Regions from separate parts of the Ruegeria sp. CH10 genome, predicted to be linked through region 2. Evidence: riboswitches for the same ligand, from Rfam matches in the RefSeq annotation. Region 2 holds a riboswitch; the other holds the start of a gene.

Region 1 (4,174 bases), on a different contig from region 2:
CAAAGCCGCAACGGGCGCGGTGTCGGCGGATGTCAGATAGGCGCGGTAGAAGGTCACAAGGATGCGTTTGGCATCGCCAGAGAACGCTTCATCCATCGGAATCACGCCGCGATCCGGGCACCATGCACCGCATTCGGGGATGGTTTTCGCACCCATCACCGGCCCGGCATAAAGCCCGGCGGCCAATGCCATTTGCGCCAGCGCGGCCTGCGCTGCAACTTCGCCACCCGTGTCACACAGATGCGCCAGACGGCGCAGGGTTGAGACGGGCAGGGTGGAAAACTCATCCAATCGTGTATCTTCGCGCCCATCGGCGGGCAGGACGGCCAGAGCCAATCCCTTGGCCTGCGCCAGCGCCAGAACCTGCTGCAACCCGTAGGCCCAATAGGGCACCCCGCCGATCAGACGGATCAGGATGCCCTTTGCCCCCTCCAACGTCTGTTCGACATAGGTGTCAACGGACAGGGGATGTTTCAGCGCCGTCAGATTGGCCAGCCGCATTGTCGGCATGCGCCCTTCGGGCCCGCCACCGCGATGCCAGCCCGCCGCAAAAGCGCCAAGGTCGCTGTCCGAAAAGGACAGCACCACCAAATCCGCAGGGCTCTGGCCCAGATCGGTTGGGGTTTCGGTTTCCTCTAACCCGTGGCTTTCGCGAAAGACGACGTGCATGGCTTACTCGGCGGCCTCGGTCACGCCCACGAGGATATCGCGGATTTCAGCCTCTTTGATGTCGTCATGCTCGGCAATGACGACCAGACGCGAGCGACGCTCTTCGCCGGGTTCCCACGGGCGGTCATATTGGTGACGGACGCGCGCACCCACGGCCTGCACCAGCAGACGCATCGGTTTGCCCTGTACGGCGGCATAACCTTTGACGCGTAGGATGTTCTTCTCATTTGCCAGGCGTTCGATTTTCGCCACCAGATCGGCAGGATCGGTCTGTTCCGGCAGCTCGACAATGATGCTTTCGAAATCGTCATGTTCGTGATCGTGGTGGCCGTCATGATGCGACGGACGCGCGTCCATGTCATCCTCTGCCGCGGCCTCCAGACCCAACACGACGCGCACATCCACAGCGCCTTCGGCGACCTCGACGACAGGCAGGGGGCGCGGAGCCTCGGCTGCGATGAACTCTTTGGCTTTGGCCACGCCTTCGGGGCCAGCCAGATCAGGCTTGGTCAGCAGGATGATGTCGGCGCAGGAAATCTGATCTTCGAACACCTCGGACAGGGGTGTTTCGTGATCAATCGAGTCATCGGCCAGACGCTGGGCATCCACCGCCTCGACATTGGGCGCAAACCGACCGGCGGCGACGGCCTCGGCATCGGCCAGCGCGATCACGCCATCCACAGTGATCTTCGAGCGGATATCGGGCCAGTCGAACGCCTTCAGCAACGGCTTGGGCAGGGCGAGGCCAGAGGTTTCGATCAGGATGTGATCCGGGCGCGGCTCCAACGCCATAAGCGCCTCAATCGTGGGGATGAAATCATCGGCCACGGTGCAGCAGATGCAGCCATTTGCCAGTTCCATGATGTTCTCGGCCGGGCAATCCGGGATGGCGCAGGATTTCAGGATGTCGCCATCCACACCCACATCGCCAAACTCGTTGACCACAACGGCCAGACGTTTGCCCTGCGGGTTCTGCATTAGGTGACGCACCAAGGTGGTTTTGCCCGAGCCCAAAAAGCCGGTGATCACAGTGACGGGAAGTTTTTCAAGAGTGCTCATTTCAGGGCTCCAATCGGGGGAATGCGGGCCGCACAGTTTTTGCGGAAATGTTCAGGGCGTTCGCGCCATTTGACCAGACCGTCCTCGGTCGCGAGATATTTGGTCACGCCTTCGATGATGGTCTCGACATGGTCGGTTTCATTGAGGTTCTCATAGACAAAGGTCCAGCGCGCAGGGCCACCGCGCAGCACGATTGAACACCCCTGATCGCAGTTCGACAGGCACTCGACCGGTTTCAGCTCGATCCCCTCGGGCAACTCGGCCTCTGCCAGCGCCTTGTGCAACAAGGTGCCGGGCCGTTGGGCGTCATCCTCAACCGGCAGGCCACGGCGACAGGTGGTGCAGACCAGTAGTTCGACTGGCGCGCTTTCGGTCACGTCTCTCATCCCCCCAAATCCTCTTCGCGGGGGACGGGGTTTCATGCGGGCCACGTCGGTACATGGACCCGACACCGGATCACCCCGTCCGGTTTCTAGTTCGGGCGCTGGCAGGTCTCCCGGCTTGCGGATGTCAGAGGATCACTCTGGCAGATGTCCCGCCTTCCCGGTCCTATTGGGCCAGTGGCTTTGGGCACCCTCTCCGGTCACGGTCGCGGGGGCGGCTGCGTTTGACGGATGACCCGCTGACGCATTCCCTTTTCATCTGCACATGCAGACACCAACGACAGCGACATGCGGCAGTGTTGGCCCGCTTGTCAAGCGAGTCGCGCCGATCCGCGGCAGGGCGGGTAAAAAGCGACCTGTCTGCGTCGCTGGGCGGCATGATCCCCGGTTGCCAACGTGCTGGCATGGAACCAGAACACAAGCGGGAGGGCGTGTCGCATGAAGGTAGGGTTTATCGGGCTGGGCAATGTCGGCGGCAAGCTGTCAGGTTCGCTGTTGCGCAACGGGATTGATCTGACGGTTCACGATCTCAATCCGGATTTGGTCGCAGCGTTTGTGGCAAAAGGGGCCATAGCGGCCGAGGGACCGGCCCAGCTGATGCGCGATTGCGAGGCGGTGATCACGTGCCTGCCTTCCCCGACCGCGTCAGACGCCGTGATGCAAGAGATGCTGCCCGAGGTCCGTCCGGGCAAAATCTGGATGGAGATGTCCACCACCGACGAGGCCGAGGTCAAGCGCCTTGGCGCCATGGTCATCAAGGCCGGTGGTGCGGCTGTCGATTGCCCTGTGTCAGGCGGATGCCACCGGGCGGCGACGGGTAATATCTCGATTTTCGCAGGCTGTGACCGCGATACCTTTGAGCGCATCCTGCCGTTCCTGACCACGATGGGCCGCCGGGTGCTGCATACCGGCGATTTGGGCACGGCCTCGGTTCTGAAAGTGATGACCAACTATCTGGCCACGGCCAACCTGATCACATGCTGCGAGGCGCTGGTGACGGCCAAAGCTGCGGGTATGGACCTGAACACGACCTACGAGGCCATCAAGATCTCGTCTGGCACGTCCTTTGTGCATGAGACCGAAAGCCAGGTCATCCTGAACGGCTCACGCGATATTTCGTTCACGATGGACCTTGTGAAAAAGGATATCGGCCTGTTTCAGGACGTCGCCGACCGGGCCGGGGTCCCGCTTGAGATCAACCCGGCGATGATCCGTATCTTTGACGACGGGATTGCCCGCTTTGGCCCGCGCGAATTGTCGCCCAATATCATCAAGCGGCTGGAAGAGGCCACAGGTCTGAACATCACCGCGCCGGGTTTTCCGACTGAGATGCTGGACGATGAGCCCGAAGAACCCGGATACGAGGTCATCCCCCAAGGGCGTGGGGCCGAATGACGCAAGCGAAGGGCTTTGGTCGGTTGGCCGAAAACTGGAGAAGTGGAGGCGAGTACCTGTTTTGAAATCGAACCCACTCTGAACTAATTGATAATAAAACAGATACTTAAGCGAATCTCACATTCTTCGTAACCAAGAAATGTTGCGGGATTTGTTGCGGGATTTGGTTGCGAACTCTCTCACAACCAAATCGCCTTAACCTTCATCATCTTTTAGTTTTGGTATCCCGAGAATTGGGTCATCACTAGGCTCTGGGAAGATCAACTGGTTTTGCGTTTCCAACAATTGATCGTAGATTTCGGCTTCACTCTCATCAACGGTTTCGTCCGCGTCATCTTCCTCTGTTTCGCTGGGTGGCGCTATCCTCAGTTCGATAGTCAGGCTCTCTGCGCACTGCTGCGGCAATGATTGAGCGTTACGCGCAGGTTTCGCCGGGTGAAACTGATGACGTTTTGACGCTTCTAAGTGAGGCCAAGGAGAGCAAAGCGTGAACGGAATTGTAAAATGGATTGTAAAATGCGCTTCGGCAGAAATTGCCAATGCTTCTAACCCATTGAAAAGTAGTGGAGGCGAGTACCGGAATCGAACCGGTGTACACGGATTTGCAATAACTTGACCATATAAAAACATATTTGAAACAATGAGTTATGTGGAAAATTTTAAAGTGT
Region 2 (4,174 bases):
ACGACAGGAAGTTGCCCAGAACAAAGGGCGCGCCGGGGCGCAGCAGTTGGACATAGGCGCAGACCATCATCGCCTCGGCCATGGCCTGTGCAACGCTGGCGGCGGTGCTGACCGGGCCCATCGCGCCGGACAGGATGAACGGCACCACGATCAGACCCTGACCGCGCGACGAATAAACCCGTGCCGATTCCGTCACCACGCGGTCCACCAACAGCGGAGAGTTCGTGTTCACGTTGCCCATGATCACGCAGTTGTCTTCCATGAAATCCGCGCCAAAGACGATCTCGGCCATGTCGACGCTGTCCTGTGCGCGGCTCATCTCGGTGATGGCACCCAGATGCGGCTTGTCGCTGAGCGTCATGTGGGCGAACATCATGTCCAGATGGCGTTTGCTGACCGGCACGTCGCAGGGTTCGCAGGTGACAAAGCCACCGTGGTGCAGGTTCGGGTGCATGTAGGTCAGTTTGACCAGCTTTTCGAACGACTCGATATCGCCATAGCGGCGGCCGCCTTCCAGATCACGCACGAAGGGCGCACCATAAACCGGCGCGAACACCTGATTGCCATCGCCAATGACGACCGAACGTTCAGGATTGCGGGCGACCTGAGTAAAGCTTTTGGGGGCCTTGGCGCAAAGGCTGCGAATCCACTGCGCATCGGCGCGAACAAGGTCACCTTCGATTCTTGCCCCTTCGCGGCGCCACAGCTCCAGCGCCTCGGGGTCGTCGCGAAACGCAATCCCGACCTCTTCGAAAATCCAGTCGACCTGTGCCTCAAGGCGCTGCAGATCCTCTTCATTCAAAGGATCAAAAAACGCCAAGCGTCGCTGGATATAGGGGGATGCCGGAACTGAACCGGCCTCTGAACCGCGGGAACGGGATTGACGCGCGCGCCGAGCCATTGTGAGCTACTCCATTTTTTCGCGCGACTTTAACGATTGAGGGCCGGGTTGTGACGCTTGTAAATTTGAATGGTTAGCATAAAAGCAATTTATGCAAGAACTCTGGAAGCTCCTTGGCTCACCCCGCCATCTTGTCGTCTTTGAGGCGGCCGCTCGCCTGCAATCCTTTACGCGCGCCGCTGAGGAGCTGAACGTGCAGCAACCCGCCGTCAGCGTCGCAATCCGTCGCCTGGAAGAGGGGTTGGGCACGCCGCTTTTCACCCGCAGCCATCGTCAGGTTGTTCTGACCAGCGCCGGACAACGGCTTTTGGCTGATGTCACGCGCGCCTTTGAGCAGCTGTCTTTGTCAGTGACATCCATTCAACAACTCAACCAGACGGGATATGTGACGCTCAGCGCATCTACGGCGTTTAATAACTATTGGATTATGCCGCGCCTTGCGGAATTGCAGAAACGCTATCCCGGCATTGATTTGCGCCTGCAATCCAGCGACCGGGAACCCGATATCGATGCCGAAAACATAAGCCTTGCGATACGGCTGGGCAATGGGGACTGGTCGGGTTGCGAATGTGCATTGATCGCGCCCGAGGTGATCTATCCCGTCGCATCGCCGCGTGTCATGGCAGCAGCGGTCGATCTGCGCAGCCTTCCGAACCTGTTGACCCAGCGGCTCATCCATCTGGAAGAACCGATACGGCAGCGCCCAAGCTGGAGCGAATGGTTCGCGAATTTTTCAATCCGCACCGCTGTGCCGAACACAGGCCTTCGCCTGAATGATTACGCTCTTGTGCTTCAGGCCGCCATGGCCGGAGAAGGGTTCGCCTTTGGATGGAAACACCTGACGGACAGGCTGGTCAAACAGGGGCTTCTTGCCGCAAAAGCCGATTGGCAATGGGCCACGGGTAAGGGATTTTATCTGGTCTGGTCCAAAAAGACCCCCCTTTCGGATGATGCGCAAAGGGTGAGGGATTGGATCTTACATAAAGTTGAGAAATCCCAATAGCCCCAAGCGGCGGCAAAGCGCGACACAGGGGTTCGGTGGCCTGAGGCCCGAGAAACCCGGCCCCAATATCCGTGCAGCGCCGTCAAAAAATCATCGTGTCAGTTTTTCAGCATAAAATGTCGCATTTTTTCCAGCGGCCAGAAGGACCCCGGCTAGGGTGCGCGTGTGAGGTGCTGCCGCCCGAGACCCGGGCGGTGGATAATTGGGAAGTCGGTGAAATTCCGCCACTGCCCCCGCAACGGTAACGAAGGTCAGGCTCGGCAAGAACCACTGGGACGAGGATCCCGGGAAGGTGCCGAACCGGGTGAAAGCCCCTTCCAAGTCCGGAAACCAGCCTTGCAGATATGTCAAACCGCGGGTGGCGGTGGGGGCGCATGTTCCGGACGCGATCCTCGCGCGGCTCCGGGCTGGTCTTCTTTGTCATCTGCCCAAGCAATGCCGCGGGGCGCGGCAGGAGAGCCAGAAGTGAGCAACATTCAAAGCCTGTTGGCACGTCGAAACCCAGCCTATGCTCTGGAGCAGGCGTTTTACACGGACCCCGATGTTTTTCGGACCGACCTTGAGGCCATACATTACCGCCAGTGGCTGTTTGCCATTCCCGCGTGTGAATTGGTGAAAAAGGGCGATTACGTTACCTATACCGTGGGCGCCTACCGCGTGATTATCGTGCGCGGCGCAGACGATCAGATCCGGGCTTTTCACAACACCTGCCGCCATCGCGGCTCGGTTATTTGCAAGGCGGCAAAGGGCAATGCGCCGAAACTCGTATGCCCATATCACCAATGGACTTATGAGTTGGATGGTTCGCTTCTTTGGGCGCGGGACATGGGCCCCGATTTCGATCCCAAACAACATGGGTTGAAAACCGTGCATTGCCGCGAACTGGCCGGTCTTATCTACATCTGTCTTGCGGATGAGGCCCCCGACTTTGACACCTTTGCCAATATCGCACGCCCCTATCTTGAGCCCCACGACCTGAACAACGCCAAGATCGCGTTTGAAAGCACCATCGTCGAAAAGGGCAACTGGAAACTTGTCTGGGAAAACAACCGTGAATGCTATCACTGTGGCGGCAACCATCCTTCGCTCTGCCGGACTTTCCCGGATGACCCCTCTGTAACCGGGATCGAAGGCGGCGAAACCCCCGCCTTCATGCAAGACCACTTCGACCGGTGCAAAGCGGCCGGCATGCCTTCGCAGTTCTATCTGCATGATGACGGCCAGTACCGTCTGGCGCGGATGCCTCTTAAGGAAGGGGCGGAAAGCTATACGATGGACGGCAAATCCGCCGTGCGCCGGTTTTTGGGCCGCGCGCCCTTTGCCGATGCCGGGACGCTGCTGAAGTTTCATTACCCCAGCACATGGAACCATTTCCTGGCCGATCATTCGATTGTCTTCCGTATTACTCCGATCAGCCCAACCGAGACCGAAGTCACCACCAAATGGCTGGTCAACAAAGAGGCCGTCGAGGGCACAGACTATGACCTAAAGCGTCTGACCGAGGTTTGGATGGCCACCAATGACGAAGACCGGCAGGTGGTCGAGGACAACCAGCTAGGTATCAACAGCCCGGCCTACGTGCCGGGACCCTATTCAGGCATACAGGAATCCGGGGTGCTGCAGTTTGTTGAATGGTATTGCAACACGCTGGCGAATCATGTGGCCCCTGACGTCATGGCTGCGGAGTAACGGGGATGAAAGACCTCAATACAGTGGCCCCGGTCTGGCAGGATAGTGAGATGCTGGAATGCGTCTCGGTCGTGCCTGAAACGCCCAATACGGCCAGCTTTACGTTTCGGGCCCCGTCAGGCGCGTTTTTCGCCTATCATCCCGGCCAGTTTCTGACGCTGGAAATACCAGCCCCCGACCAGCCCGGAGGCGTCGTGCATCGCACTTATACGATCTCGTCCTCTCCATCGCGGCCGCGCTCTGTCACGGTTACTGCCAAAGCGCAGCCCGACAGCATTGGAACGCGCTGGATGCTGGACAACCTGAAGCCGGGCATGGGAATCAGGGCCATCGGTCCGGCTGGCCTGTTCACCAATGTGGAAAGCCCGGCCCGCAAGTTTCTGTTCATCTCGGCAGGCTCGGGCATCACGCCGATGATGTCGATGACCACGTGCATGTGGGATGAAGGGCGCGATCTGGACATCGTTTTCATCAACTGCGCCAAACGCCCGTCCGAGATCATCTTTCGCCAACGTCTGGAACAGATGGCCAGCCGAACGCCCGGTCTGGATCTGAAATTCGTTGTGGAAGAGGCCGACCCC

The links. A riboswitch is a leader RNA that binds a small molecule or an ion and turns the genes downstream of it on or off. The one in region 2 is predicted to bind cobalamin.
Region 1: another riboswitch for cobalamin. It lies ahead of ACRZ94_RS08440 (DUF1636 family protein); the one in region 2 lies ahead of ACRZ94_RS16170 (aromatic ring-hydroxylating oxygenase subunit alpha).

The regions. Positions count from the first base shown of each region.
Region 1 covers NZ_JBQFQY010000002.1:420,674-424,847, reverse strand. Annotated here, with positions in the region: gene cobN (cobaltochelatase subunit CobN) at 1-669, opposite strand, end outside; gene cobW (cobalamin biosynthesis protein CobW) at 673-1,728, opposite strand; gene ACRZ94_RS08440 (DUF1636 family protein) at 1,725-2,114, opposite strand; cobalamin riboswitch at 2,198-2,405, opposite strand; gene ACRZ94_RS08435 (NAD(P)-dependent oxidoreductase) at 2,550-3,506, shown strand; gene ACRZ94_RS08430 (hypothetical protein) at 3,702-4,046, opposite strand.
Region 2 covers NZ_JBQFQY010000005.1:286,338-290,511, forward strand. Annotated here, with positions in the region: gene ACRZ94_RS16160 (trimethylamine methyltransferase family protein) at 1-901, opposite strand, end outside; gene ACRZ94_RS16165 (LysR substrate-binding domain-containing protein) at 993-1,904, shown strand; cobalamin riboswitch at 2,056-2,257, shown strand; gene ACRZ94_RS16170 (aromatic ring-hydroxylating oxygenase subunit alpha) at 2,340-3,593, shown strand; gene ACRZ94_RS16175 (FAD-binding oxidoreductase) at 3,599-4,174, shown strand, end outside.